Regions from separate parts of the Kitasatospora sp. NPDC032150 genome, predicted to be linked through region 1. Evidence: riboswitches for the same ligand, from Rfam matches in the RefSeq annotation. Region 1 holds a riboswitch; each other region holds the start of a gene.
What was found. Region 1 has a riboswitch for cyclic di-AMP ahead of ACZ5ON_RS15535 (transglycosylase family protein). Riboswitches for the same ligand answer to the same signal wherever they lie in the genome.

Region 2: another riboswitch for cyclic di-AMP. It lies ahead of ACZ5ON_RS09435 (M23 family metallopeptidase); the one in region 1 lies ahead of ACZ5ON_RS15535 (transglycosylase family protein).
Region 3: another riboswitch for cyclic di-AMP. It lies ahead of ACZ5ON_RS16900 (transglycosylase family protein); the one in region 1 lies ahead of ACZ5ON_RS15535 (transglycosylase family protein).

The regions. Positions count from the first base shown of each region.
Region 1 covers NZ_JBVIMH010000011.1:102,205-111,651, reverse strand. Annotated here, with positions in the region: gene ACZ5ON_RS15560 (NAD(P)/FAD-dependent oxidoreductase) at 1-687, opposite strand, end outside; gene ACZ5ON_RS15555 (Ppx/GppA phosphatase family protein) at 1,110-2,048, opposite strand; gene ACZ5ON_RS15550 (DUF501 domain-containing protein) at 2,045-2,680, opposite strand; gene ACZ5ON_RS15545 (FtsB family cell division protein) at 2,694-3,173, opposite strand; gene eno (phosphopyruvate hydratase) at 3,330-4,616, opposite strand; gene ACZ5ON_RS15535 (transglycosylase family protein) at 4,851-5,723, opposite strand; cyclic di-AMP (ydaO/yuaA leader) riboswitch at 5,728-5,908, opposite strand; gene ACZ5ON_RS15530 (cytochrome P450 family protein) at 6,223-7,476, opposite strand; gene ACZ5ON_RS15525 (SDR family NAD(P)-dependent oxidoreductase) at 7,813-8,229, shown strand; gene ACZ5ON_RS15520 (nucleoside triphosphate pyrophosphohydrolase) at 8,323-9,321, opposite strand; gene ACZ5ON_RS15515 (SurA N-terminal domain-containing protein) at 9,422-9,447, opposite strand, start outside.
Region 2 covers NZ_JBVIMH010000006.1:16,367-25,813, reverse strand. Annotated here, with positions in the region: gene ACZ5ON_RS09450 (TetR/AcrR family transcriptional regulator) at 1-514, opposite strand, end outside; gene ACZ5ON_RS09445 (alpha/beta fold hydrolase) at 514-1,338, opposite strand; gene ACZ5ON_RS09440 (tautomerase family protein) at 1,546-1,749, shown strand; cyclic di-AMP (ydaO/yuaA leader) riboswitch at 1,921-2,077, shown strand; gene ACZ5ON_RS09435 (M23 family metallopeptidase) at 2,089-2,964, shown strand; gene ACZ5ON_RS09430 (hypothetical protein) at 3,069-3,932, opposite strand; gene ACZ5ON_RS09425 (GNAT family N-acetyltransferase) at 4,019-4,627, shown strand; gene ACZ5ON_RS09420 (sensor domain-containing protein) at 4,698-5,441, shown strand; gene ACZ5ON_RS09415 (hypothetical protein) at 5,484-6,200, opposite strand; gene ACZ5ON_RS09410 (hypothetical protein) at 6,239-6,454, shown strand; gene ACZ5ON_RS09405 (hypothetical protein) at 6,661-6,885, opposite strand; tRNA gene ACZ5ON_RS09400 (tRNA-Met) at 7,334-7,407, opposite strand; gene ACZ5ON_RS09395 (PrsW family intramembrane metalloprotease) at 7,482-8,834, opposite strand; gene trmB (tRNA (guanosine(46)-N7)-methyltransferase TrmB) at 9,158-9,447, opposite strand, start outside.
Region 3 covers NZ_JBVIMH010000012.1:189,922-199,368, forward strand. Annotated here, with positions in the region: gene ACZ5ON_RS16880 (glycoside hydrolase family 13 protein) at 1-702, shown strand, start outside; gene ACZ5ON_RS16885 (LacI family DNA-binding transcriptional regulator) at 704-1,747, shown strand; gene ACZ5ON_RS16890 (hypothetical protein) at 2,073-2,639, shown strand; gene ACZ5ON_RS16895 (hypothetical protein) at 2,647-2,850, opposite strand; gene ACZ5ON_RS16900 (transglycosylase family protein) at 3,114-4,262, opposite strand; cyclic di-AMP (ydaO/yuaA leader) riboswitch at 4,247-4,419, opposite strand; gene ACZ5ON_RS16905 (sirohydrochlorin chelatase) at 4,939-5,856, opposite strand; gene ACZ5ON_RS16910 (DUF397 domain-containing protein) at 6,306-6,542, shown strand; gene ACZ5ON_RS16915 (ATP-binding protein) at 6,981-7,514, opposite strand; gene ACZ5ON_RS16920 (helix-turn-helix domain-containing protein) at 7,934-8,800, shown strand; gene ACZ5ON_RS16925 (TetR/AcrR family transcriptional regulator) at 8,928-9,447, opposite strand, start outside.

The DNA of each region.
Region 1 (9,447 bases):
GAGCTTCTCCTTGGTCCACAGGCCGAGGTCCGGGCCCACCTCGGGGAGGATGCGGTTGGCCGCCTCCACCATGATGAAGCGCATGTCGTCGCGGCTGACGGTCTTGTAGATCTTGGCCGCGTCGCGGGCCATGTCCTCGATCTCGGCGATCGTCTCGACGCCGGCGAAGCCACCGCCGATGACGACGAAGGTCAGCGCCTTGCGGCGGACCGCCTCGTCCGTGGTGGACTCGGCCTTGTCGAGCTGCGACATGACGTGGTTGCGGAGGCTGATGGCCTCCTCGACCGTCTTCATGCCGATGCCGTGCTCGGCGAGACCCGGGATCGGGAAGGTGCGGGAGACCGAGCCGGTGGCCACGACCAGGTAGTCGAAGGGCAGCTCGTAGGAGTCGCCGGCCGCGGGCTGGATGGTGGCGACCTTGCGGGCGTGGTCCACACCGGTAACGGAACCGGTGAGCACCTCCGCCTTCTTCAGGGCCGTGCGCAGCGGCGCGACGAGGTTGCGAGGCGCGACGTTGCCGCCGGCCGCCTCCGGGAGGAAGGGCAGGTACGTCATGTACGACCGCGGGTCGACGACCGTGACGGTCGCCTCTCCGTAGCGCATCTTCTTGAGGATGCGCATCGCGGCATACAGGCCGACGTAACCACCGCCGACAATGAGGATGCGAGGACGCTCCGTGGTGCTCATATCGGAAAGTATCCAGCACCGCCCGACGGGCCTTTCGTGAGCCCCGTCACATTGCGCTGGACACTGTCTGCTACACTACGCGGCCACGTCCGGCCGGGCCTGACGCGCATTCACGACCCCGCGCGGTCCGCGGTGAGCACCGGAACGCGGACGGCGCTCCTGAGCAGCAACGATCCTGGTGACGCGGGGGTTCCCGCGCGCCATTTCGAATTCACCGGCCAGCCGGGAACCCCACCTGCGGTCCAACGAGCCGGTCAGCGAGTCGACCTTCGGTCCCCCATAACGGACGTAGCGGGCAGCAAAGTGCGACGAAAGACTGGATCTTCATGTGAAGAAATTCACGAAGGTTTTCCCGGTGCCCCTGCCGGCGACCGGCCCCGGGCCGCCGAGGGCGCCCCGGGACCGGCTTGGACCGACCGCGGTCAGGCGATGCTCCAGGCGATGCCGTCCAGGATGTCGTGCTCGCTGACGACCACCTCGGCGGCGCCCGTCCGCTCCATGATCTCCAGCAGCACCAGGGCGCCGGCCGCGATCACGTCCACCCGGCCCGGGTGCATGACCGGGATGGCGGCGCGCTGCTCGTGGCTGGAGCTCAGCAGGCGGCCGGTCACCTCGCGGACGGCCTCGACCGACAGCCGCGAGTGGTGGATGGCGGCGGAGTCGTACTCCGGCAGGCCGAGCGCGATGCCGGCCACCGTGGTGACCGTGCCCGCGAGGCCGACCAGGGTGGCCGCCCGGTCCAGCGGGACCACCTCGGCGGCCTGGTCCAGCGCGGCCCGGATGTCGGCCTGGGCTGCGGAGATCTGACCCAGCGTCGGCAGCTCGGTGCCCGCGAAGTGCCGCTCGGTGATCCGGACGCAGCCGATGTTCACCGAGCGGGCCGCCTCGACGTCCTCGTGGCCCAGCACGAACTCGGTGGAGCCGCCGCCCAGGTCGAAGACCAGGTACGGGGGCTCGAAGGCGCCGCCGGTCAGCTCCTTGGTGGCGCCGATGAAGGAGAGGTGCGCCTCCTCCTCGCCACTGACCACCCTGGGCTCGACGCCCAGGATCTCCCGGACGCCCTTGCGGAACTCCTCGGCGTTCTCAGCGTCCCGGGAGGCGCTGGTGGCGACCATCCGGATCCGGTCCGGTCCGACCCCGTGCTCGGCGATGACCGCCGCGTACTCGCGGCAGGCGGCGAAGGTGCGCTCCAGCGCCTCGGGTGCCAGCCGGCCGGTCTTGTCCACGCCCTGGCCGAGCCGGTTGATGATCATCCGCCGGTCGCGGTCGGCGATCGCGCCGGTCTCGGGGTCGAGGTCGGCGATCAGCAGACGGATCGAGTTGGTACCGCAGTCGATCGCGGCGACCCGGGTGGCGGTCATTCGCTCTCCTCCTCTGCCTTGCGCTTCTTCGCGGCGCGCTCGGCGGCCTTCTGCTCCTTGGCGGCGATGACGGCGGCGTTGTCCTCGGTCCTGGCCCGCTGCTCGGCCACCTCGGCCGCGCTCTCGGCGAGTTCGGCCGCGCTCACGCACGGGCCCTTGGCCCACCAGTCCTCCAGCATGCCGAGCGCCTCGTCGCCGAGCGGGTTGACGCCGGGCCCGGCCGCCAGCGAGTGGCCGACCAGCACGTGCAGGCACTTCACCCGGTCCGGCATTCCGCCCGCGCTCGGGAAGCCCTCGAGCACCTCGATGGCGTCCCGGCGGGCGATGTAGTCCTCGTGCGCGTGTCGGTAGGCGGCGGCCAGCTCCGGGTCCTCGGCGAGCCGGGCGGTCTGCTCCTTCATCACGCCGTCCGCCTCCAGGGTCCCGATCAGCGAGGCGGCCTTGGGGCAGGTCAGGTAGTACAGGGTCGGGAAGGGCGTGCCGTCCGGCAGCCGGGGTGCCGTCTCGACCACGTCCGGGTTGCCGCAGGGGCAGCGGTGCGCGACCGCGCGCAGACCGCGCGGCACTCGGCCGAGCTGGGCCGCGATGGCGGCGATGTCGGTGTCGGAAACGGGAGGGTTCTCAGAGGTCATGGAGGTGCTGTCTCTAGCGGGTGGCGGGTACGGGGGCAGTGGACGGGGCGGCGCTGGGAGCCGCGTCGGCCGCGGCAGGTGCGTCGGCCAGCGCGACCGAGTCCCAAACATTGGTGTACCAGGGCACGGCGGACCTGGCGGCCGGGCCGGCTGCCACCGCGCCCGGTGCGGGCCGTGCGGTGGCGGGCGGACTCGGGTCGACCGACACGAACGGCGTCTCACCCGGCAGTGCGTAGTGCAGCCGCTCGCGGGCCTGCGCCTTCACGTACTCCGGGTCCTGCCAGCGGGCCCGCTCCTTGCGGAGCTGCTCGACCTGCTGGGTGGCGCGCTCGGCCTTGGCGCGCTGTGCGTTGATCTCCGAGCGCTGCGCGATGAACTGGCGGGTGGGGTACGCGAGGATCGCCACCAGCGAGCAGAGCACCAGGACGAGCACCGTGGCCCTGCTGGTGAACCGTGGCCGCCCGGCGATCCCGGGGATCTTCCACCTCGCCATGTACCCCTCCCGTCGGCACCGCGCGCCGGTGCCCCGCCGCCCAACCCTACGGGGTCGGGTGGCGGGGCACCGATCACGAGCCGTCCGTGTCAGACCTCATCCGGTCGGACGCAGGTGTCAGCCGTCGCTGACCAGCCCTCGTGCGTACTGTGCCTGCTACTCCGCGGCGCGGAAGCGCGGGAAGGCCGAACGGCCCGCGTACTCGGCGGCGTCGTCGAGGATCTCCTCGATGCGCAGCAGCTGGTTGTACTTGGCGACGCGCTCGGAGCGGGCCGGGGCACCGGTCTTGATCTGGCCGCAGTTGGTGGCGACGGCCAGGTCGGCGATGGTGACGTCCTCGGTCTCACCGGAGCGGTGCGACATCATGCAGCGGTAGCCGTTGCGCTGGGCCAGCTCGACGGCGTCCAGGGTCTCGGTCAGCGACCCGATCTGGTTGACCTTCACCAGCAGCGCGTTGGCGGTGCCGGTCTCGATGCCCTTGGCCAGGCGGGCCGGGTTGGTGACGAACAGGTCGTCACCGACCAGCTGCACCTTGTCGCCCAGCTTGTCGGTCATCGCCTTCCAGCCGTCCCAGTCCTCCTCGTTCAGCGGGTCCTCGATGGAGACCAGCGGGTAGTTGGCGACCAGGTCGGCGTAGTAGTCGATCAGCTCGGCGGAGGAGAGCGCCTTGCCCTCGAACTGGTAGGCGCCGTCCTTGTAGAACTCGGTGGCGGCGACGTCCAGGGCCAGGGCGATGTCCTTGCCCGGGGTGTAGCCGGCCTTCTTGATGGCCTCGGTGATGAGGTCCAGGGCCTCGCGGTTGGAGTCCAGGTTCGGGGCGAAGCCGCCCTCGTCGCCCAGGCCGGTGGACAGGCCGCGCTCCTTCAGCACGGCCTTGAGGGTGTGGTAGACCTCGACGCCCCAGCGGACGGCCTCGGAGAACGACTCGGCGCCGATCGGCGCGATCATGAACTCCTGGATGTCGACGTTGGAGTCGGCGTGCGAACCGCCGTTGAGGATGTTCATCATCGGAACCGGCAGCACGTGCGCGTTCGGGCCGCCGAGGTAGCGGAACAGCGGCAGGTCGCTGGCCTCGGAGGCGGCGTGCGCCACGGCGAGGGAGACGCCCAGGATCGCGTTGGCACCGAGCGAGGACTTGTCCGGGGTGGCGTCCAGGTCGAGCATGGCCTGGTCGATCAGGCGCTGCTCGGTGGCGTCGTAACCGACCAGCTCCGGGCCGATCTGCTCGATGACGGCGAGGACGGCCTTCTCCACGCCCTTGCCGAAGTAGCGGTTCTTGTCGCCGTCACGAAGCTCCAGGGCCTCGAAGGCGCCGGTGGAGGCGCCGGACGGGACAGCGGCACGACCGGTGCTGCCGTCGTCGAGGCCGACCTCGACCTCGACCGTGGGGTTGCCGCGCGAGTCGAGAATCTCACGGGCTACGACGACATCAATGGACGGCACGAGGCATCTCCTAGCGGAAGCAGGTCCTACGGACAGGGGGTGCAGTCTGCGGACGATTGCGGAGTCGTTACGACCAGAGCCTAACCGCACCGGGCCTCCGGGCCACGCTGCCCTTGGCTCCGTCTCAGCGTGTGGCCGCTCTACCAGTCGGTAGTTCACCTGAATGACCACAAGCACGACAAGTGGGGCCGTTTCCGCGACGGCGGCGGAAACGGCCCCTCATGCCACCTGGGGTCAGCCCAGCTTCAGCACCTGGCCGGGGAGGATCAGGTTGGCGTCGCCGCCGATGGTGGCGCGGTTGGCGTCGTAGAGGTGCTGCCAGCCACCGGAGAGGTGCTGGGCCCGGGCGATGCCCGACAGCGTGTCACCCTCCTTGACGGTGTAGTCGCCGGTGGCGGCGCTCTGCGTGGTGGCCGCGGCGGACACCGGGCTCTGCGCCGGGGCCTTCTCGGCGGCGCCGCCCGCGAACTGCTCGTAGATGCTCTGGTGGCTGGTCCAGTACCAGCCGCCGCTCTTCTGGTACCAGTACTTGCCCGACTCGGCGTCGTAGCCGGCCTTGCCCGGGAAGGACGGAGTGGCGGCCGTGCGCGAAGCGTCCTGGGAGGACTGGCTCTTGTAGCTCTTGGTGCTGCTCTTGCTGCCCGAGGAGCTCGAGGAGCCCGAGGAGCCCGAGGAGCCCGAGCCGGAGCTGCGGGTGTGGCTGCCGGTGTCCACGTCGGCGGCCGAACCACCCCTGGACAGACCCGCCTTGACGGAGCAGACCGGCCAGGCGCCGGGCCCCTGCGAGGCGAGGACCTTCTCGGCGATCGCGATCTGCTGGCCCTTGCTCGCCTGGTTGGCCTGACTCGCGTACTGGCCGCCGCCGTAGGCCTTCCAGGTGCTGGAGGTGAACTGGAGTCCGCCGTAGAAGCCATTGCCGGTGTTGATGCTCCAGTCGCCGCCGCTCTCGCAGTCGGCGACCTTGTCCCAGGTCGGCACGGAGGCGGCGTGTGCGCCGGTGGCGGTGAGCAGCGGCAGCGCGAGACCGACGCCGGCCACACCGGCGGCGGCGATGGCCTTCTCGGCCTGGGTCTTGCGACGATGACGGCCCGAACCGGTGAACAGCATGAAGGTGTCCTCTCCGCACGCCTGCGAGGTGAGCTGTCGGGTTCGGACCGGGAGGTTGGCCCGGCCGCGGCGAGCGGGACAGGAACGCTTCCTGCCCTGCCGACGCGGCTTCACCCCAAGCCGTGGGAACGGCGACGAAACCTGGGTCCCCCGCCCTTGCCCAAGGGTTCTGGTCGGTGTCCCGAGGCGCGATGGGCAAGGTTTGGCGTTCCGCGCAACGGGGTTCGCAGCAGCGAACTCATCGGAGACTACGCATACCGTCGCACCAATCACAAGCTCATATCCCGTACATCACACGGGAATTACGTTGTGTTTATATGTGCTTACAGACGATGCAGATTTGTCCGGTTTGATGCGCATTCACAGATCGGCGAATCAGGACACATCCGACACGCCGTCAGCCCGACACGCCCGGCTTGCCGGGTGTCCGGAAGGCGGCGCGGACCATGTGGCACATCTCACCGAAATCCCGAGAATGACTTCCGGATTACGGGGAAGATCAGCCCTGTCGCGCGGTAAAGGAAACCGGGAGTTCGCGCAGGCCACGCATGATCAGACCACCGCGCCAGCGCAGTTCTGCGGGGTCGGCGGCAAGGGTCAGGTCGGGCAGCCGGGTCAGCAGGGTCGCCAGCGCGATCTGGCCTTCCAGCCGGGCCAGCGGAGCGCCGATGCAGTAGTGGATGCCGTGTCCGAATCCCAGGTGCGGGTTGTCCTTCCGGGCCAGATCGAGCGTGTTCTCCGCAGCGAACCTGGCCGGGTCGCGGTCCGCGGCCGCCAGCACCACCAGCACCGGGTCGCCGACCGGGATCTCCACCCCGCCGATGGTCAGCGGACTGGTCGCGAACCGCCAGGTGGCCAGCTCCACCGGCCCGTCGTAGCGCAGCAGTTCCTCCACCCCGGTGGCCAGCAGCTCCTTCTCGCCGCGTGCCACGGACTCCTGCAGCAGCGCGCGCTGCCCCGGGTCGCGCAGCAGCGCGTACAGACCGTTGCCGATCAGGTTGACGGTGGTCTCGAAGCCTGCGAAGAGGAGGATGAAGGCCATCGCGGCGGCCTCGTTCTCGGTGAGGTGCTCGCCGTGGTCACTGGCCCGGATCAGGCCGGAGATCAGGTCGTCGCCGAGGTCGGCCCGCTTGCGGTGGATCAACTCGGCCAGGTACGAGCGCATCCGCTTCACCGCCCGGCCCACGCCGCCGCGTTGGCCGCCGTGGTGGCGGATCATCATGCCGGCCCAGTCCCGGAAGTCGTCCTGGTCCTCCGGCGGGACGCCCAGCAGGTCGCAGATCGCGTAGATGGGGAGCGGAAAGGCGAACTCGTGGATCAGGTCGGCCGAACCGCGTGCGGCGAAGCCGTCGATCAGCCGGTCCGTCAGCTGCTGCACCCTCGGCTCGAACTCGGCCACCCGGCGCGGGGTGAACGCCTTCGACACCAGCCGGCGCAGTCGGGTGTGGTCCGGCGGGTCGATGTTCAGCAGGTGGGTCATCAGGTCGGCCTGCCGCTCCCCCGGGATCCCGACCCGGCCGCTGCGGTGCGCCTGCTCGCTGTGGTGGGCGGGGTTTTTGGACAGTCTGCCGTCCGCCAGCGCCTGCCGGGCGTCCGCGTACCGGGTGACCAGCCAGGCCTCCACCCCGCTCGGCAGCGTGGTGCGGTGCACCGGGCTGTGCTCGCGCAGCCAGGCGTACGCGGGGTAGGGGTCGGCGGCGAACTCCCAGGTGAAGAGCTCGGGCTGCGGGGTGGAGTCGGGCGTTTCCGGCATGTCTCGACGGTATCCGGCGACGGGCGGCCGGCTCCACGCGGGCGGCCGGCGGCTCCGTGACGGCGCCCCACGGCCCCGGGGGCGCGCGGATCGCGGATAGGGGGCGGACAGGGGGAAGGAGGGGCTGTCGGCGGACGGCGCGTAGCTGACAGGGTCGTGACGTCCGGATTGCGCCGCTGCGCGGCGGACTCCCCCGCCCGTGCAGGAGTGAGCCTGGTCACCTGCCGGGTAATGAGTGTCGCGGAGGGTCGAGCAGTGCCTACGATCCTCCGCAATGACTCTGATGGATGGCAGTGCGGGGCCGTCCACGGGGAGCGGCTCAAGGAGGAGCAGGCCATGCGGGTAGCCGGGGCAGTGGTGGTCATCGCGGTACTCGACGGTGGGTCCGGAGACGGTCTGGCCCGCCGGTTCGCCGCCGCGGGCGCCGCCGGAATCATGGTCGCGGACCTGCACGCCGGTGTCGCCGAGGACCTCGCCGCCGAACTGGACCGGCCCGGCTGCCCGGTGGTCGGCGTGTCCAGCGACATCCACCAGCCCAGCGACGTCGCGGCGCTGGTGGACACCGCCGCGAAGCACCTCGGCTCGATCGACCTGTTCTGCATCGCGGGCCCCGACGGCGAGCGGATCGTCTCCCTCGCCGAACTGCCTGACCACCTCGACCCGCTGGCCGAGCTGCTCGCCCTGGTCGGCGACGCCATCAGCGAGGTCGTCCCGCCGCAGCGGCACCACATGGACCAGCCCCAGTCGGCCTGACCCTGCCGGCCGTCTGGGCCCCTCGCCGAGGGCGGCGAGCGGAACGGGCACGGAGCAGCGCGCCCCCTCGGTGCTGCCCGGCCGGGCAGCCCGTCAGTCGGCGGGCAGCCCCTCGACGGTGCGCACGGCCGCGCGGTAGGCGCGGGCGGCCGCGCGGAGGGCCGCGTCCACGTCGACACCGGCGTCGTGGGCCCGCTGGACGACGGCGAGCAGCAGTGCTCCCGCCGACTCGGGGGTGAGCTCGGCGGGCAGCTCGTAGGGCTCGTCCGGTACCCCGGTGAAGCCGGCCCGGCGGACCCGGGAGACCAGCTTGGCCGCGTACGCCAGCGCGGGCAGCCCGGCGGGCACCCCGTCCAGGACCGACTCACGCTGCTTCTCGGCCGCCTTGAGCTGCTCCCAGTTGGCCTCGACCTGCTCCGTGCCGCCCGCCTCGACGTCCCCGAAGACGTGCGGGTGGCGGTACATCAGCTTCTCCACGATGTCCCCGGCCACGTCGTCGATGGTGAACGCGTCCTCGGGGTGCTCCTCGGCGATCCGGGAGTGGAAGAACACCTGGAGCAGCACGTCCCCGAGCTCCTCGCGCAGCGTCTCCCGGTCGCCCTCCTCGATCGCCTCGACCAGTTCGAACGCCTCCTCCACCAGGTACTTCACCAGGGAGGCGTGGGTCTGCTCGGCGTCCCAGGGGCAGCCGCCGGGCGAGCGCAGGCGGTCCATCACCGAGACCAGGTCGAGCAGCCGGGCGCCGGGGAGGTCGTACGAACCGGGGAGGACCTCGATCTCCGGCGCCTTCCCCGCCTCCTCCACCGCAATCCGGGCGAGCGCGTCGGTCAGGCCCGGGTCACCGTCCGGGCTGCCGAGCCAGACGGCCGGGGCGGCTTCGGCCAGCAGCCGGGCCAGCGCCGGGGCGCTGGCCCGCTCGACCAGCTCCACCTCGACCCCGGCCTGGCGCAGGGCGGGCAGCTGCGGGTGTGCCTGATCGGCGGCCAGCACCCGGGCGGCCCCGCGCAGGACCTCCCAGGCCGGCCAGGACAGCAGGCCGGGGGCGACCCGGTGGGTGGTGGTGAGCAGAATCAGCTTCGCAGTGTCGTCCACGCTCCGAACCTACCTGCTGGCCGCCCTCGGGCACCGCCGATATCTCCCCGGGCCACCGGGCGGGCGGCGGGGAAGCCCGCGGGCCGGGTGCCCGACTGTTTCAGCTGGCGGCGGTGCGCTGCGGGA
Region 2 (9,447 bases), on a different contig from region 1:
GGGTCACCGCCAGGTCCTCGGTCAACTGGAAGGCCCCGCCGGCGCAGAGCGAGGCGAAGCCGTGGGCCATCGAGCGCACGGTACGCGCCGCGTGGATCGCCTCCGGGCCCTCCAGGCCGTATCCGCGCAGCACCGCCAGGATCACCCCGACCAGCCGGCCGGCCGCGTACTGCAGGTCCTCGTCCTCCTGGGGCGCTTGCGGCAGCGCGGCGTACCGGCGCGGGTGGCGGCCCGCGTAGTCCAGGTAGGCCGCCAGCAGGGCCTCGACCGCCTCGTCCCGACTGCGCCCCAGCACCGCCGCAGCCAGCTGCTCGGCCAGTTCCTCGGTGACCCGGACGGCGATCAGCCGGCGCAGTTCGGCCAGGCCGCCGCTGACGTGTTTGTACAGGGACGGGGTGGCGACGCCCGCGCGGGCGGCCACGGCGGCCAGGGTGAGGGCCTCGGGGCCCTCCTCGTCGATCAGTTCGAGGGCGTGGCCCACGACGGCGGCGGGGGTGAGTCCGACCCGGGGCATCAGGCGACCTCGTGCAGGAAGGGGAGCAGGGCGTCGGCGGTGGCCTCGGGGAACTCCGCCATCGGGTAGTGCCCGGCACCGTCGATCATCACCTTACGGCCACTCAGTGCGGCGGCCTGCCGGTCGGCGAGCGCGGCCGGGTCGGGGAAGTCGACGTCCTTACTGCCCATGATCACCAGGGCCGGGCAGCGTACCGCCGCCGCCGACCCGGCGGCGATGGAGTCGCCTTCCAGCTGGCCCCGGGTGGCGGCCTTCCGGCCGGGGGTGCGCAGCGCCGCCACCAGGTGGGCCCGGTGGCTCTCGAAGTCGACGGGCCTGCGCGAGGGGTAGTAGTACCGCTGGGCGGAGCCCCATATGCCGGGGAAGGCCAGCACCAGCGGGGCCAGTGCCTTCATCAGTGCCCGCTGGAAGGCGTTCGGCGAGTGTTCCAAGAAGGCGTCGATCACCGCGATCCCGGCGACCCGCTCGGGAGCGGCCCCGGCCGCCTTGGCCACGGTGGCGCAGGTGTACGAGTGGCCGACCAGGACGGCCCGTGCGACGCCCAGGTGGTCCAGCAGGGCGAGCACGTCGTGCGCGACCGCACCGGGGGAGTAGTCGTCCCAGGCGATCGAGGACTCGCCGAAGCCGCGCGGGTCCATGGTGATCACCCGGTGGCCAGCCGCGGTGAGCAGCGGCCGCAGGAGCCGGTACAGGGCACGGGATTCGAGCATCCCGGGCAGCAGCACCACGGGGGCGCCGCCGGCGGTGGTGCCGCTGTCGTCGAACGCGATCCTGCCGCCGGGGACGTCGAGGAACCGGGTGTCGGGGTGCTGGGTGCCGGGCATGGTGAGCCTCCGCAGTGGTGTCGCTGCTTTCTGTAGCCAAAAAGCTATGGCTAATAGCTTTAGCCGTCAAGGGGCTGCGGTGACTGCGGTGACTGCACTCGCGGACTCCGGCGGGGTGCTCGCCGTCCGGGGCCTTCCGGGCATTGGCGCTCCGGGGTCGTGCGATACGGTGCGGCTGACCGCCGAACCCGAACCTGAGGGGCCGTCATGCCGTTCATCAACGTCAAGCAGCTGGCCGGCCGCACCGAGGAGCAGAAGGCCGAGATCGCCCGCGAGCTCACCGAGGCGTACGCCCGGGCGACCGGCGTGCAGCCGGAGAGCATCTGGGTGGCGATCGAGGAGGTGCCGCGCGAGAACTGGGCGATCGCCGGTACGACCTTCGCCGAGCGGGACCGCCGGGCCCAGGGCTGATTCCCCTGGTGGATAACGGGCTGTCATGGGGCGATCTGGTCAATAGTCACAAATCGCCCATTGCGCCTCAGGAGCCAAGGACTTCACCAGGCGTGCAGCTTGGAATCATGGCCTTCTCGGATTAACGTTTGATAACGCAGCGCGGTCGGCAACGCCGTACCCGAACGGCACCGTGCGCCGTCGCCCAATCCCCAAGATCCGCCCCGTGGGTGGGTCCGGGAGCCGGGGAACCACGTTCCTGGGGTGAATCGGGTGGGCCCGCCCACTCGTAGGAGACCTTCCTGCTCCGAACCCGTCAGCTAACCCGGTCGGCGCGAAGGAAGGAAAGGAGCGCGCCCGGTGGCGTCCTTGTCGCACAGCCCTGCCAACCTCGGGGTCGGCAGCGTCGGGGTCGGCACCCAGCTGCTCGACCTTCCGCCGGAACCGGCCGCCGACGCCGACGGTGCGGCCCGGCACCGGATGCCCCGCCAGTCGCGCAGCGGCTCGCTGCTCGGCGTGACCGCGATGGCCGCCGGACTCGGCGCCACCGGCTTCGCCACCGCAGGACCGGCCGCCGCGGCCACCGCCACCCAGCCGCCCGCCCCCGCGCCGGCCTTCTCCGTCCCCGACACGGCCTCGGACCACGTCCTGGCCGCCGACCCCGGACTCACCCTCACCGCCCGAATCCAGCAGCAGGCCGACGGAGAGCGCACCAGCGCGGAGGAGGCCGCCCGGCTGGCCGCCGCCCAGGAGGCCGAGGCCAAGCGGGCCGTCCAGCAGGCCGAGGCCCAGGCCGTCGAGGAGCGCGCCCGGCTCGGCACCCTCCGGCCGCCGGTCGACGGCCACACGCTCGCGGCGCGGTTCGACCAGGCCGGTTCGCACTGGTCCCAGCCGCACACCGGCCTGGACTTCGCCGCCCGCACCGGCACCCCGGTCACCGCCGTCGGTGCGGGCACCGTCACCGCGGCCGGCTGGTCCGGCGCGTACGGCTACCGGGTGATCCAGACCCTGCCCGACGGCACCGAGATCTGGTACTGCCACCTCTCCGCCATCTCCGCCGTGTCCGGACGGGTCACCGCGGGCACCCAGCTCGGCCGGGTCGGCGCCACCGGGCACTCCCGCGGCCTGCCGTCGGGCGTGCCCCTCGGCCCCCACGTCCACCTGGAGGTCCGCCCCGCCGGGGGCGCCCCGGTCGACCCGCTGGCCTGGTTCCACTCCCACGGCCTCCAGCCGTAACGGCCCCAGGCCGCCGGGCGTGCCCCGGCCCCCCGGCCGGGCCCGGTGCACCCTGGTGCCGGGGCACGGTGCGGCGGGTCGCCGGGCGTACGGCGGCCGGCCGGTCAGGCGTCCGTGCCCGCCACGTACTCCTCGATCTCCGCCGTCTCCGGCTCCGGCGCCAGGTCCGCGAACTCCGTCACCAGCAGCTCGGGCAGCCCCGGTACCGTCCACTCCCCGCACAGCCGCAGCGCCTCCGCCGCCACCGCCGCCTCGAAGCTCTCGAAGTCACCGGCGAGTTCGTCGGGCATCGGCAGGCCCAGCGCGTTCCGCCCGGCCAGGTTGCGGTAGCTGCGCTGCATCAGCCGGTTCTCCAGCAGCAGTCGTGCCCCGTCGGTGGCCATCCCCACCGAGAGCACCCGCGCCCGGTTCCAGCCCTCGTCCCCCCGCACCGGCTCCATCGGCCCCAGCTCCTCCAGCCAGGCGAAGCGCGCGATCCGCTGGTCCTCCGTCAGCGCGCGGAACTCCTCCAGCCAGACCCGTACGGCCGCCGCGTCGCCGACGTCCACACCGTCCGCGCGCAGCAGCAGCGTGTACAGCCGGGGCCAGGTCAGCAGGTGCGGCCGGCGCAGCAGGTCGCAGAGCAGCTCGCCCTGCCACTCGGCCTCCGCGTGCAGCCTGGCGTGCCGCTTGGCGTTCAGTCGCCGGGCCGCCCGCTGATGATCGATCAGCAGTCGCACGGCCCGCCCGTACGCCTCCGGCTCGGCCGCGGGCTGTACGTACAGGTAGAGCTGCTCGTACAGCAGCTGCTCCAGCAGCGGCGAACTCAGCTCGGGGAAGCCCTCGTGCATCGGTGCGTCGCCGAGCTCCAGCAGGGTGAGCACCGTCCGCAGCGCCTCTTCGGGCACCGGCTCGTACCCGTGCTCGGCCGCCCAGGCGAGCAGATCGGTGGTGCGGGTACCCGGGGTGAGCTGCAGATCGTGGTTCACGCTACGTACCGTAGCCGGTGCCCGGGGGTACGGCCTCCGTGCGGGCGCCGCACCCGTGGCCGGGGCCCGCTGTAGGGTCGGACGGCATGGAGCCAGAACCGGGACCGGCCGGGCCGGGACGGGCCGTGCTGCTGGCCGGCCCGCGCCTCGCCCTCCGCGAGTTCCACCACACGCCCCGCGACGTGGACGCCCTGCACGCCGTCTTCGGCGACCCGGAGGCCGCCAGGTACCTACCCTTCGAACCGCGCGACCGTGAGACGTGCGCCGACCAGATCGAGCTCTACGTCGAACAGGCCGAGGCCGAGCCGCGCACCGTCTACCGGCTCGCCGTCACCGTGCTCGCCGACGACGAACCCGAGTGCGCCACGCCGATCGGCACCGCCGTCCTCGACCTCGGCGACCACCGCTCCGCCGCCCTCGGCTACGCGCTGCGCCCGGACACCTGGGGCCGCGGGTACGCGAGTGAAATCACCGCGCTGCTATGCGAGTTCGGCTTCCGGACCCTCGGACTGCACCGCCTCGCCGCCCGGGTCGACCCGGAGAACACCGCCTCCGTCCGCGTGCTCACCAAGGCCGGCTTCCAGCCGGAGGGCCGGATCCGGCACGACCTGTGGCTGCGCGGCACCTGGCACGACTCGCTGCTGTTCTCGCTGCTGGACGACGAGTGGGTGTCGCCCGCTCCAGGACGGGGGTAGGGACAACCCCACCCCCGATCCGGCAGTGGGCTGCATTACGGCGGCGGCCCGGAACTGACACCGTTGAGGTGTGAGCACGGACGACACCAGGGGGACCGCGATGAGCAGCACCGCCACCGACAGCATCCACGGCACCGCCGGCCGCCCCTCGTGGGACGGCGCCGGGCCGCGGGGGTCCTTCTGGCTGGCCCCGGTCACCGCCGCCACCTGGCGGCAGGTCGGCTTCGCGTTGACCTCGCTGCCCCTCGCCGCGGTGGGCTTCAGCTTCGTCACCGCCTTCTTCAGCGCCGGTGTCGGTCTGGTGGTCACCGCACTGGGCCTGCCGGTGCTCGCGCTGCTGCTCGCCGGCGCCCGCGGGCTCGGGGCCCTGGAGCGTCACCGGGCCCGTACGCTGCTCGGCGCCGAGATAGCGGGGCCGGCCCCGGTCCGGCCCGGCCGCCCCGGCTTCTGGGGCCGGATCACCGCTCGGCTGGCCGACCCGGCGGGCTGGAAGGCGGCGCTGTACCAGGTGGTGATGTTCCCCTGGAGCATCCTGAGCTTCGTGGTCTCGACGGTCTTCCTCGCGGTCGGCTGGTCGCTCGCGCTCTACCCCGCCTACCACTGGGTGTTCCGCAAGTACCTGGGCTGGCCGGGCATGCGGCTGGTCGACTTCACCACCGAGAGCGGCCACTACGAGTACTACATAACCTCGGCCTGGCAGATCGCGGGCGTCTCGCTCCTCGGCATCGCGTTCCTCTACCTCGCCGCGGGCCTGGTCCGCGCGCTCAACGGCGTCAGCCGGGCGGCCATCCGGGGCCTGCTCTCCGACCGCTGAGCGCGGGCCGGCCGGTCACGGCCGCCGGGCCGGTCGGGCAGGCTAAGCCTGTGCCGCCTGTGCCCCGGCCGCGGTCCCGTCCGTGCCCGTGCCCGTTCCGGTTCCGGTCGCAGGTGTCGGCACGGTGGGGGTGCCCGTTCCGGCGGTTCCGGTCCCGGTCGCGGGTGTGGCCAGCAGTCGCAGGATCTCCTCGCCGACCACGCGCCGCCGCGAGTACGGCGGCACCGCCCGCACGTTGCGCAGCTTGTAGTCGACCGCCTCCCGCAGCATCGCCCGCTGCTCGTCCGTCAACGTCCCGCCGGTGGCGATCTCCCGGGCGGCGAGCAGCGCCTGCAGCAGCTCGAACGGCGAGAGGTTGCGGTCGACCGCCCGGATGATCAGATCGAGGTTGGCCGGGTCGGGCTTGCCCTGGAGCAGGGCGAGGGCCTGTACACGCAGACCCTCCACCCCGGTGTCGAACATCTTCCGGACCTCGGTCGAGGTGTAGTCGAGGTTGCTCGCCGAGTTGGAGGTCTGGGCCACCGAGTCCGCCAGGGTCTGCCGGTCGGCGGTGGAGAGCGCACGGGCCAGCAGCAGCCGGGTGAGCAGCCACCCGGACAGGAACCCGAGCACGCCGAAGTAGACCACCACCACGTCCACGAACACGGACGCGCCGTTCCCGCCCCCGACCAGCGGCGCCAGGGCGTCGCCCAACTGCCGCAGCCGGTGCGGCACCGCGCCGAGCTGGGTCAGCCCGGCACCCAGCAGGATCTTGGTCAAGTTCCAGGTTGGTGTTCGGCGCATAGCTCGCGGTGGAGGTGGCGCTCAGATCGCCGGGGTGCGCGGCCGCGCCGCTGCTGAGCAGGCGCGGGATACCGAACAGGAAGCCCAGCCCGCCGCCGACGGCCGTGGACATCGCGGCCACCAGCAGGCCCCCGCCGAGCATCCCCATCCAGTGCCCGCTCGCCGCCGAGCAGAGCGCCAGCCCGGCCAGGCCGGCGGCGACCACGCCGCCCAGGCCGTACCGCACCTGAGGGGCGAGTCCGTGCTCGTAACCTCCGTACCCGCGGCCGACCGCCCTGCGGCGCGCACCGGCCTTCGGCCTGGGCATCGCACCTGACACCGACCCGGACTCCGAACCGATCACCGACGGCCTCCCCCGATTCACCCGTGAGTCGCAGTGACTGTAGCGGTCATCGACGGAGCCGGACAGGGAGTGTGGCGGGGTTCAGGAGGCGGTCTAACGCTTGCCGGGCCGGGAGTACGGCCGGTCCCTGAAGCGTCGGCGGACCTCCCGGGCCGAGGCCCGCAGCTGGGTGAGCAGCAGTAGGAGCAGCCACGGGCCCGTGATCAGCAGGGTGTTCCTGGCCCAGCTCTGGTGCGCGATCCGGACGGACGCCCAGGAGAGCACCACCGCCAGGGCGAGACCGGCGACCAGAAGCACTCGGCGGAGGTGTCTGGTCATCTGGGGGCTCCCGGGCAGTGGCGCATGGTGGATCACAGTGCCGACCAGTCTTCCCGGCTCGCCTTCGGGTGATCCTAACGTTCCACAGATTGGGATCACCGGATCGAATCCAACTCAGGCCGGAAATGCCGAACCCCCGGGGCCTCGCTCTGAGGGTCTCCCGGGGGAACGACAACATCTGCGCGGTAACGCGTCCGCGGGGGCCGAACCTAGTAGGCGGCCGCCACGGAGGCGCGCCAGAGCGAGTCAGACGCGCCTACGTGCGCAGTAGCGTGTGTACTCAACTCAGGATCACCTCCTTCCGTGTTCTGAGCCCAACGATAGGCAGGCCGAAGATCAGAGGCAACGGATTATCCGCGCAGGAGTGCGGAGCGGGGCGCGGCGAGAAGCGGAGCGGGGAACGCAGAAGGCCCGGCAGACGAATCTGCCGGGCCTTCTGGCTACTGAGTAGCGGGGACAGGATTTGAACCTGCGACCTCTGGGTTATGAGCCCAGCGAGCTACCGAGCTGCTCCACCCCGCGTCGGTGAACACAACAGTACGGGAGAGCCGCCGATAAGGGAAATCGGTTCTGTCACGGTCCCGGCCGCGGGTGGCTCATGCGGCCCTCCCCCGTCTGGCCGAGCGCCCGGCAGCCGGATCGCCGGCCGGGTGGTCCGGGTGCCGGCCGATCCGCAGGCTCCGGGCCCGGGCCCAGACCGCGAAGCAGACCAGGGCGACGAAAGCGGGCACCATCACCGCCCCGTACACCAGCAGGAAGCCGTGGGTGCCGAGCCCGGCGGCGGCGTTCCAGACGCCGTGCAGGGCCATCGCCAGCAACAATCCGACCGGTGCGGCCAGCCGGGCCGCCCAGCGGCGGCCGGTGGTCAGGCCGATCGCGATGCCGAGCCCGGTGAGGGCGCTGAACAGCGGGTGGGCGAACGGGGAGAGCAGCCCGCGCAGGACGAAGGTGTGCACGGTGGTGTCGAAGTCCCGCAGGCTGGGCGGCTCGCCGAGGCCGATGCCGTCCAGCCTGGTCTGCTGGTCGTCGGTGAAGGCCCGCCCCAGGTAGAGGGCGTTCTCGGTGAACCCGAAGCCGCAGGCGGTGGCCCCGCCGAGGACCACCCCTGCGGCCAGGGTGCGCGGACTGGAGCGGGCCCGCCGCCGCCCGTCGCGCGGGTGCGGGCCGTGGTAGGTGACCGGACGGAAGTACGGCAGCGGACGCAGGTACCGGCGCAGCCGGGGTGCGTTGCGCAGGCGGCGCACCGAGCGGCGCAGCGGCGCCGGGGACCGCCGGGCCAGAACGGCACAGGTGCGCTCGGCTCGGCAGCGCAGCCGCCGGTGCAGCGGGAGCAGCAGCATGACCAGGGCGGCGCCCTTGGCGCTCTCCTCGATCAGCGGGGTGGCGAACTCGGCGCCGATCGTCTCGCCGCGCGCGCTGCCCTGGTGGGCGATCAGGAAGTCGCTGGCCCAGCCGTTCGCCATGATCGCCACGGTGGTCGCCGCGAAGGCGCCCCAGGCGAGGCAGAACAGGGTGTGCCGCAACGGCACCCGGGCGGTCTGGTTGAGCCAGGCGAGCGCGCCCAGCACGAAGGGCAGTGGCAGCAGCGCCAGCCCGAGGCCGACCAGCAGTCCGGTGGTGCCGGTCTGCCGGTGCACCAGCTCCAGGATGAGCACGCCGCAGGCGGCGAGCGCGACGGCGGCCAGCGCGGACGAGAGCGCGGGGTAGCGCAGCTCGGCGGCCCGCCGGAGCAGGTTCTCCAGCCGGACGTACGGGGGCCAGGCCAGCAGTCGGTCGGCCCGTCGCACCCGGGGCCCCGGGATCGGTCGGGTGCCGGCGGAGTGCGCGGACGCGCTGGCGGCGGACCCGGGTGGTTCGGCGGCGTCCGGCGCAGCGGCCAGGGTGGGGGAGGCGGCTGCGGCGGGGGGCGCTGCGTCGGGGGATGGGCCGTCGCTGGACGGACTGCTCACCCGGAAAGGGTAGGGGAACGGCGCGGTTCCGGGGAGCCTCCCGGCACGATCGGTGTCGGGAGGGTCACCACGGGTGACGGGGCTTCGGGTTGCTCGGGGTGCCGACGCCGTGATCGCGGCGTCGCCGTCCGGGAGTTCGGCGTGGCCGGAGCCTGTCGCCGGGGCCTGCCGTCAGGTGTCGCCGTCGGGCCCGCGGTCGGGACCTGCTGCCGGCCCCCTCGTCGGGACCTGCCGGAACCTCTAGATCGGTACCAGCTGTCGGTATCCGCTGCTGGTACCCGCCGTCGGGTACTGGTCGTCGGGTCCCGGTTGTCGGGCCGGTCTCAGCGGCGCCGGAACAGCAGGTCGTGCACGACGTGGCCCTTGGCCATCCCGGCGCGCTCGAACTTGGTGACCGGACGCCACTCGGGCCTCGGCGCGTAACCCGGCACGCTCCCCGCGGGATGGTCGGCGGGCTCCAGCCAGCCGGTGCCGTCGCCCTCGGGGTGCAGGTTCTCCAGCTCCGGCGAGGCGGAGAGCACGGCGAGCATCTGCTCGGCGTACGGCTCCCAGTCGGTGGCGCAGTGCACCAGCGCGCCGGGCGCCAGGCGGGGGAGCACCAGGTCGAGGAAGT
Region 3 (9,447 bases), on a different contig from region 1:
AACCACGACGTCACCCGGCACGCCACCCGCTTCGGCAACCCGCCCGGCGGCACCCAGATCCGCACCCCCGGCGACCGCGAACTGGGCCTGCGCCGCGCCCGTGCCGCCGCCCTGCTGATGCTCGCCCTGCCCGGTTCCGCCTACCTGTACCAGGGCGAGGAGCTCGGCCTGCCGGACGTCACCGACCTGCCCGACGAGGTCCGCCAGGACCCGTCCTTCTTCCGCCAGGCCGGTCAGGACGGCTTCCGCGACGGCTGCCGGGTGCCGATCCCGTGGTCCGGCACCGAGGCCCCTTACGGCTTCGGGCCGGTGGCGGGCGGGCCGTCCTGGCTGCCGCAGCCCGCCGAGTGGGCCGAACTCAGCGTCGAGGCGCAGACCGGGGACCCGACCTCCACCCTGGAGCTCTACCGCTCCGCCCTCGCCGTCCGCAGGGCCCAGCCCGCGCTCGGCGCGGGCAGCGAGGTGACCTGGCTGGACAGCCCCGAGGGCACCCTGGCCTTCCGCCGGGACAGCGCCGAGGGCCCCTCCTCGCCGGAGGCGGGCGAGGAGGGCACCTCCTTCGTGTGCACCGTGAACACCACCGGCGAACCCGTCAGCGTCACCGCCCCCGGCAGGGTCCTGCTCAGCTCGGTCGGGAGCACCGAGGTCACCGGCGGTCAGGCCGTGCTGGAACCGGACAGCACCACGTGGTGGGCGGTCTGAGATGGTTGCAATAGGCTTCGGGACCGTGACTACGGCGCGACTCTCGGACATCGCGGCGCAGGCGGGGGTCAGTGAGGCCACCGTCAGCCGCGTCCTCAACGGCAAGGCGGGCGTCTCCGCCACCACACGGCAGAACGTGCTGGCGGCGCTCGACGTGCTCGGCTACGAGCGGCCGACCCGGCTGCGCCAACGCAGTGCGGGCCTGATCGGTCTGATCACCCCCGAGCTGAGCAACCCGATCTTCCCCGCGCTGGCCCAGGTGATCGAGCAGGTGCTCAGCCGCCACGGGTACACCCCGGTGCTGTGCACCCAGACGCCGGGCGGGTCCACCGAGGACGAACTGGTCGAGATGCTGGTCGACCGCGGCGTGGCCGGCATCGTCTTCGTCTCCGGGCTGCACGCCGACACCACCGCCGACCACGACCGCTACGCCAAGCTGACTGGTCGCCAGGTGCCGTTCGTGCTGATCAACGGCTACAGCGAGAAGATCTCCGCACCGTTCATCTCGCCGGACGACCGGGCCGCGATGTGGATGGCCGTGCAGCACCTGGTCGAGCTCGGCCACGAGCGGATCGGACTGGCGGTTGGCCAGCGCCGGTACGTCCCGGTGCTGCGGAAGATCGAGGGCTTCACCGCGGCCGTCCGGGAACTGCTCGGCAGGACCGAGGAGGAGGCCGAAGCCCTGGTCCACCACACGCTGTTCAGCGTCGAGGGTGGACACGCGGCCGCGGGCGCCCTGCTGGACCAGGGCTGCACCGCGATCGTCTGCGGCAGCGACATGATGGCGCTCGGCGCGATCCGCGCGGTCCGCCAGCGCGGTCTCTCGGTCCCGCAGGACATCTCGGTGGTCGGCTTCGACGACTCGCCACTGATAGCTTTCACCGAGCCGCCGCTGACCACCATCCGTCAGCCGGTCGAGGCGATGGCCACGGCCGCGGTGGACGCGCTTCTGGAGGAGGTCGGGGGGAACCCCGGACAGCGTGCCGAGTTCATGTTCCAGCCGGAGCTGGTGATGCGGGGCTCCACCGGGGCCCGGGCGCACTGAGGGGCTGGGAAGGCTGAAGACCCGGAGGTAGTGAGGCCCCGGGCGCGCGTCGGTCCGTCGGGTTCTGCCCGTCGGGCCGACGCGCTGCCGTTTCGGGGTTCGAGGGGCGCGCCGTCATGGAAGTGCGCGCTGCCACGGGGCCGGTGCCCGTTCTGGTGCGCAGTCACGGGCCGGTGCCCGTACTGGGGCCTGCACCGTCCCCTGGATGGAGTAATGCCGGGTCCGAGGGCCATCGACCGTCCGCTGGGCCCGTCTGCCGGACACCGGCGGGCAGGGGGCCTCGGCTCGCGCTGCGAGTGGGCCCGCCGGTCGCCAGCATCGAGATATGAGAGCTGGTCGGACGGGGGAGAACGCAGCGGCACCGGTCTGGCGCAGGCGGTTGCTGCTCGGCGGCGGACTGCTGGTCGCCGGGGCGGTCGTCTACTTCGCCTGGGCCGCGACGATCCCGCGCTGGTGGGCGCAGCGGGTGGGCAACATGGTCAACGGGCACCTGAGCGCGGGACTGCTGCTGGGGCTCGTCTTCGGGATCTGCTTCACCCTGCTGCCGTTGCTGGCGGCGTGGGCCGGCCTGCACCGGCGGCGGCCCTGGAAGGTGACGCTGGCCTGGTTGGTGCTCGCCCTGCTGCTGGCGATGCCGAACCTCTGGACGCTCGGCATCGCGGCGGGCAGCGGCAGCGCAGCACACGCCGGAGAGCGGGTGATGGACGTCCGGGCGCCCTGGTTCCGCGGCTCGACCCTGATCGGCGCGATCATCGCGGGGGTGATCTTCGTGGGACTGATGGTCTTCACCCGTGCACGCTGGCCCGGCCGTGGCAGGAAGCCCGGCAAGGGCAGGGGCAACGGCAAGGACCACGGCGAGGGTGCGGCAGACGAACCGGGCAGCGCCGGGTGACCGCCTCTCAGCCCTCCTCGGCGGCGGGCCGCCGCCCCTGGCCGACCCGGTGCGCGTCGGCGGCGTCGCCGGTACGCGCCTCGGTACGGCGGCCGGTGGACAGGTAGTCGCGGACGGTCAACTCAACCGCGTCCTGCGGACTCCTGGTGCCGGACAGCAGCATCGCCTCGATCGCCAGATCGCTGTCGAGACTGACGGTGACCTTCGTCATGGCGTTCCCCTTCCCGTGGCTGCAGGCGCAACCGACGTTAGAGGGTGGGGAACCGAGCCACCAGCCCGCGCGGCACACGGGTTTTCCGAGCATCTGATGCGGTGCCCGCCCGCGGCGGGGGAACCACGAGCGGGCGGGGGACCACGAGTGGGCGGGAACCGTGTGACCGAGCCGCCCCGTGCACACGGGATCCCGTGAGGCCGCTGTCCCCGGCGCCGACCAGAGCACCGGGGACAGCGGCCTCACGCGGAGAGCCGGGACCGTCAGACGCGGCCGGCGAAGTCCGGGGCGTAGTTGGCGATGGTCTCGATCTTCACGCCCGCCTTCGGGTTGGCAGCCTCGACGTACTTGCCGGCACCGATGTAGATGGCGACGTGGTAGACACCCGAGTTGCTGCCGTTGTTGGACCAGAACAGCAGGTCGCCCGGCTGCAGGTTGTCCAGCGACACCTTGGTGGTGACGTCGGCCTGGTCGGCGGCGACGCGCGGCAGCGAGATGCCGGCCTGGCGGTAGGCGGCCTGGGTCAGACCGGAGCAGTCCCAGCCGCCGTCGCTGCTGCCGCCGTAGACGTAGGCCTGGCCGACCTTGGAGAGCGCGAAGTTGACCGCGGCGGCCTTGCTGCCGGTCGCGGCCGGAGCCGGGGTGGCGGGCTTGGCCGGAGCCGGCGCCGGAGCCGGGGTGCTGGAGCTGCTCGGCTTGGCAGCCGGCTTCTGGGTGTCCTGCTTCGGCGCGGCGGCCGAGGTGCTGCCGAGCGCCAGCTGCTGGCCGGGGAAGATCATGTCCGGACCCTGGGTCAGCACCGACTTGTTGAGGTCGTACAGCTTCTGCCAGCCGCCGTCGACGTTGTTCTTGGTGGCGATGGACGACAGCCAGTCGCCCGCCACCACGGTGTACTTGGCGCCGTTCGCGGCCTGCGGGGCGGCGGTCGGGGCGCTCTTCGGCGTGGCGGCCGGAGCCGGGGTGGCCGGGGCGGTGGCCGGCGCCGGGGTGGCGGCAGGCGCGGAGGTGTCGACCTGGGCAGGAGCGCTGTCCTTGGTCAGACCGGCCTTGACCGAGCAGACCGGCCAGGCGCCGGGGCCCTGCGAGGCGAGGACCTTTTCGGCGACGGCGATCTGCTGCGCCTTGGTCGCCAGGTTGGCCTGCGGGGCGTACTGGGTGCCACCGAAGGCGGCCCAGGTGGAGGCGGTGAACTGCAGGCCACCGTAGAAGCCGTTGCCGGTGTTGATGCTCCAGTTGCCGCCACTCTCGCACTGGGCGACCTTGTCCCAGGTGGAGACGGAAGCGGCGGAGGCACCGGAGGCGGCGAGGGCGGGGATCGACAGGCCGAGACCGACCACACCCGTGGCGGCGATCAGACGGCGGGCACGCTTGTTGGCGTTGATGGGCAGCATGAAGGTGCGTTCCTCTCCCACGCCTGCGAGGTGAGCTGTCGGATTCGGGCTGGAGTTGCCCGGCCGTGCTGCGCACGGCTTCACCCCTAGCCCGGAACCGGCCGAATACTGGCCGGCTCTCGGGCGACTTACCTGGTTCCCCCGCCCCTGCCGTCGGTGCGTTCTGCGGTGCCAGCTGCTCCGGCGGCAGGACTCGGCGTTCCGGAAGAGCTGGGTCCGTGTGTCAACGAACGGAGAGCACGTTAAGCAGACTTAAGTTGAATCCGCAAACACCTGTGAGTTCCCTCACAGGCTATTCGCGGATTATTCAAGATCGAATGCGCACCGGCATTTCCAGGAAATCCGATGGGACTCTTTCAGGTGTGCGGCCGGAGTGGGTATCTGCTCCCCTTTCAGGTGATGCCGTGGCATTCCCGGGGGTTCGGGCGACCGGTTGTGAAGGTTCTGAAAAGCCCCCGAGGGGGAGTGGGGTCCGGGTCAATGGGGCCCACGGAGGGGTCGGTGGCAAATGTCCGAGTTGTGAGCCAATGGGGCAAATGTCATGCAAGGTTCGCCAATTGGCCACCCGGCTCCGGCCCTACGGCCCCGGGAGCCCGCGCCCCGCTCGATCTGGGCCGAGCGGGGCGCGGACCCGCGGGGGCCCCGGAAACGCCGAGAGGCCCCTCGCGGGGGCCTCTCGTACGGTCTTGTCGGGTGCTCAGTCGGCGGGCTGCTCCGCGACGGGGGCCGGGGCCTCACCCGGGCCCGGGATGTTGAGCGCGGCCAGGTAGGTGGACGCGATCAGCTGACCGACGGTCGGGTAGGCGCCGAGCGGGGCTGCGCTCGGGCAGCCGGTCTCCTCGGCTGCCGCGGCCAGCAGCTCGGGGTCGGCCTCGGGGCCGATCACCAGCGGGGCCAGTGCGGGACGCTGGGAGCCGGTGGCCTTCAGGTGCTCGACCGCGGCGGCGACCGAACCCGGCGCGTCCAGGGCGGCGGCCACCACGGGTACCGCGAGCCGGGCGGCCAGCAGTACGCCGGTGATCCCGGCTGCCGCGGCGGACTCCTCGCCGCCGACGGTGGTCAGGACCACGCCGTCCGCCGCAGTGGTGATGGCGAACAGGCGCGCCCGGTCGGCGCGGGCCAGGCCGGCCTCGGAGAGCCGTACGTGCACCGCCTCGGCCAGCAGTGGGTGCGGGCCGAGCACATCGGTGACGGTCGCCCCGGTCTCCCCGGCCAGCTTGTGCAGGGAGGTCAGGAAGCCGTGCGGACCGGCCAGTAGCGGAATCACGACCGGCGCGGGCATGCCCGCCTCGGCGGCCTGGGCGAGTACCTCGGCCACGGTCGGGGCGGCCTGGCCGTCGCCGGTCGCGAGGTCCTCCGTCGTGTCGGCGTCGGCCTGTTCGCCGGTCAGGTAGCCGGCCGCGGTCTCGATGCCGGGCTGCTCGCCGCGCACGATGGAGAGCAGTTCCTCGACTATCGGGCTCGCCTCGGGCCCGGCCGAGGCGGGGACGGCAAGCACCAGTGCCGGGGAACCGGCCGGGATCTCGGGGCGCTCGGGACGGCGGTGGCGCCCCCGCGCACGGGAGCCTGGAGTGCGGACGGGCAGTGGCGCGCCCGGGATGGCTGCGGTGCTCATGGCGGAGATCGTAAGACATTCGGCAGGCAGGACTGCATCCGGATCCCCAGAGTGGGCACCGAGCCCGCGCGAAATCGGGACAATTGCCATCAAATTACCCAATCCTTGCTGACGACCTGTCGCTTCGCGCAACCGAAAAGCAGTCAGCTGCCGTCCTGGGTGACGTGCCTCACAGGTGATCCCGGGGTGCGGTGTGGGTGTTCGGCGCCGGGCGCACGAAGATCAACACGATGGCGCGAGCCCAGTACGGGCAGTCATCGGGCGAACTGTGATTCGCTGGGCTATGTCCACTTACGTTCCGTCAAAGCCGGATCAAGTGGAGTGGTTGGCACACATTCCGACACGCTTGACTGCACGGGCAATGTCCCGTGCTGATGCACGTGCACTGGAGCTATCATCGCGTCAAGTAGGGCGTAAGCCCGGCAGGTCGGGAGAATTCGGTGCAGGAGATGCAGGAAACGTACAACGGCATGGCGGCTGCGGACCTCGAAGGCGTGGTGTGGCAGAAGAGCCGGCACAGCAATTCGCAGGGTAACTGCGTCGAGTTCGCCGCTCTGCCGGGCGGTGAGGTGGCGATGCGCAACTCGCGCTTCCCCGAGGGGCCGGCGCTGATATACACCCGGGCCGAGATCGCCGCGATGGTGCTCGGCGTGAAGGACGGGGAGTTCGACCATCTGACGGCCTGAACCGCCGTCAGCCCTCTGCCGCTTACAGGCCGTCGTGGGACCGTCAGCCACGACGGCCTTCATCGTCTTCGCGGGCATTCGGGGGCCGTCCGGGCCGTCGCGGCCCGCAGCGATGCTCGGAGGAGCGCGGAGTGGAGGACGAGCGTCGAGTGGTTCGGGGCCGCCCGCGGGCTCGCACCGGTCCACCGCCGCTGCCGGTTCATGGTTGCCGCTGGGCCGCGGTTGCCGCCAGGAGACCTGCGGGATCGGCGAGAGAGCGGCTCGGGGCCGGTGGATGTGGCCGTCCGCCCGGATGTGCGGCGGGTCCCGAGATCGGGTGGTGAACCCGGAGGATGTGACCGGCGGCTGAGGGGTGGCCGGGTCGCTCGGATGCGATGGGCGGCGGCGGAGCGGCGGCCCACCCCGGGATGCTCGGCCCGACCGGCCGGGCCGGGCGGTTCAGGCGGAGCGGCGGTGCCGACCGGAGGGTGCCAGTGCCAGCTCGGGCTGAGCCTTGGCCTCGAACAGGGCCCAGACCACCTTGCCCGCACCGGCCAGCGGGTGCCAACCCCAGGAGCGACTGAAGGAGTCGACCAGGTGCAGCCCCCGGCCGGACTCGGCGACGAAGTCGGGCTCGCGGGCGATCGGCCCGGCGCAGCTCGGGTCGCTCACCGCGCAGACCACCTGGGGTGCGCGGTGCACCAGGCTTATTCGGATCGGCAGCGACTCGTCGGCGGCCTGTGGCGCACCAGTCGGCGGCAGGCCGGGGGTGATGGCGGACCACTCGTCCCGGCGGGCGCCGAGGGCGTGCCGAAGGGCGTTGGTCACCAACTCCGAGGCGACCAGGGAGACATCGTCGAACAGCTCACCGAGGCCCCAGCCGGTCAAGGTCGATCTGGCGAACTCGCGAGCGGTCCTGACGGCTTCGAAGCGTGGTGCGAGCGTACAGGTGACCACGTGGGGGTCGGCCAGGACAGCCGTACCGGTGCCCATGAAGAGCTCCTCCCATAAGGGGGCGGACACGGCTGGACCCAGGGGGGTCATGCCGGTCACCTCCGACTCGCTCGGCCGCGCGCCAGCCTCCTCGACGGCCCACACGCGCGCACGCGCGGCCGACCGTGCTGGTACGCGGCCGAGTGGGTGTGCGGAGTCGCGCGAGGGGTCGGACGTGGAGCCCGCGGGATTGCCAGGGATGTGCAGGTGCACGTGCACCATGGTCCTCTGCGCTCACTGCAGATGCAAGAGTCGATTCACGTGCAGTCGCACTATTGGCATATGCAAGCGCCGGATGCACGTGCATGATGGTCTATCCGGTGATAGATCTGATAGATCGTTCTGCCAGTACCGGCACCCAGAGCGCTCAACTGATGGCAGACTGTGCCCTGTTTGCCCTAGGCGGAGGTTTCGACGGCATGACCACAGTCCAGCCCAACGGTGGTTCGATGGTGCGCCGCATCCTCCTGGGCTCCCAACTGCGCAGGCTGCGCGAGGGGCACGGGATCACCCGCGAGGATGCCGGCTACCAGATCCGCGCTTCCGAGTCGAAGATCAGTCGCATGGAGCTCGGCCGGGTCAGCTTCAAGGAACGCGACGTGGCCGATCTGCTCACCCTCTACGGTGTGCACGACGGAGCCGAGCGGGAGGCGTTGCTCGGCCTGGTCCGCGAGGCCAACAAGCCGGGCTGGTGGCACAGTTACAACGATGTGCTGCCCGGCTGGTTCCAGACGTACGTCGGCCTGGAGGAGGCCGCCGCACTGATCCGCACGTACGAGGTGCAGTTCATCCCCGGTCTGCTCCAGTCCGAGGAGTACGCGCGTGCCGTCTTCGGGCAGACCCGGCCCGTACTCAGCGATGAGGAGCTCGAACGCCGGCTCAGCCTGCGGATGCGCCGCCAGAAGCTGCTCACCGAAGGCCAGAGCCCCCGGCTGTGGGCGGTCATCGACGAGGCCGCGCTGCGGCGCCCGGTCGGCGGGCACGGTGTGATGCGCCGCCAGGTCCAGTACCTGATCGACGTGGCCGAGACGTCCAACGTGGTGATCCAGGTGATGCCGTTCCGATTCGGGGCGCACGCCGGCGAGAGCGGCGCGTTCAGCATCCTGCGCTTCCCTGAACAGGACCTGGCCGACGTGGTCTACCTGGAACAGCTCACCAGCGCGCTCTACCTCGACAAGCGCGACGACGTCGACTCCTACGTCCAGGTCATGGAACGGCTCTGCGTCGACAGCCTGACCCCCGACCAGACCATCGATCTCTTCAAGTCGATCCTCGCCGAGAGCTGAACCGGGCCCGTAACGGCTCCCGGGCGCAGGTGCCCGGCGAACGGGGACGGATAGGACTTCGACCGCTCTGCAGCGGGTCCCTCGCGCGGCCGGGTGCGGCCCGTCGCCCCGGTCGCCGAGCGGATGCTCAGACGCGGACGGACAGCTGGGGCGGGAGCGGGGCCTGCGGCTGTGGCGGGACGCCGAGTTCCCAGGCGAGCCCGTAGCGCGCGAAGAGGTCGGCCCGGATCGGGGCCAACGGCAGTGCTGCACCCGGCAGCAGCACGCCGATGCAGCCGCCCATCAGCGCACTGCGCAGCACCGCGTGCTCCGCGACCGGATCCACCGCGCCCCAGTCCTGCAGTAACTCCCGCAGGATCGCCCCGAGTCGCTGCTGCTCCGGATCCTGGACGAAGGTGCCGGCGTCCGGATCGAGGATCAGCGCGAGATGCGAGCGCATCACCCGCGGGTGGTCCAGCGCCAGGCCGAGCACGGCGTCGATGGCACGCGCCAGCCGGGCCTCGGGGCCTGCGCCGGCAGGTAGTTCGGCCAGTGTCGCGGCGATCTCCAGGTGCATCAGCCGGTGGGTGGCGGCCTGCATCAACAGCCGTTTGCCGTCGAAGTAGTACGACAGCAGCCCCCGGGCGAGCCCGGCCCGTGCGGCGATG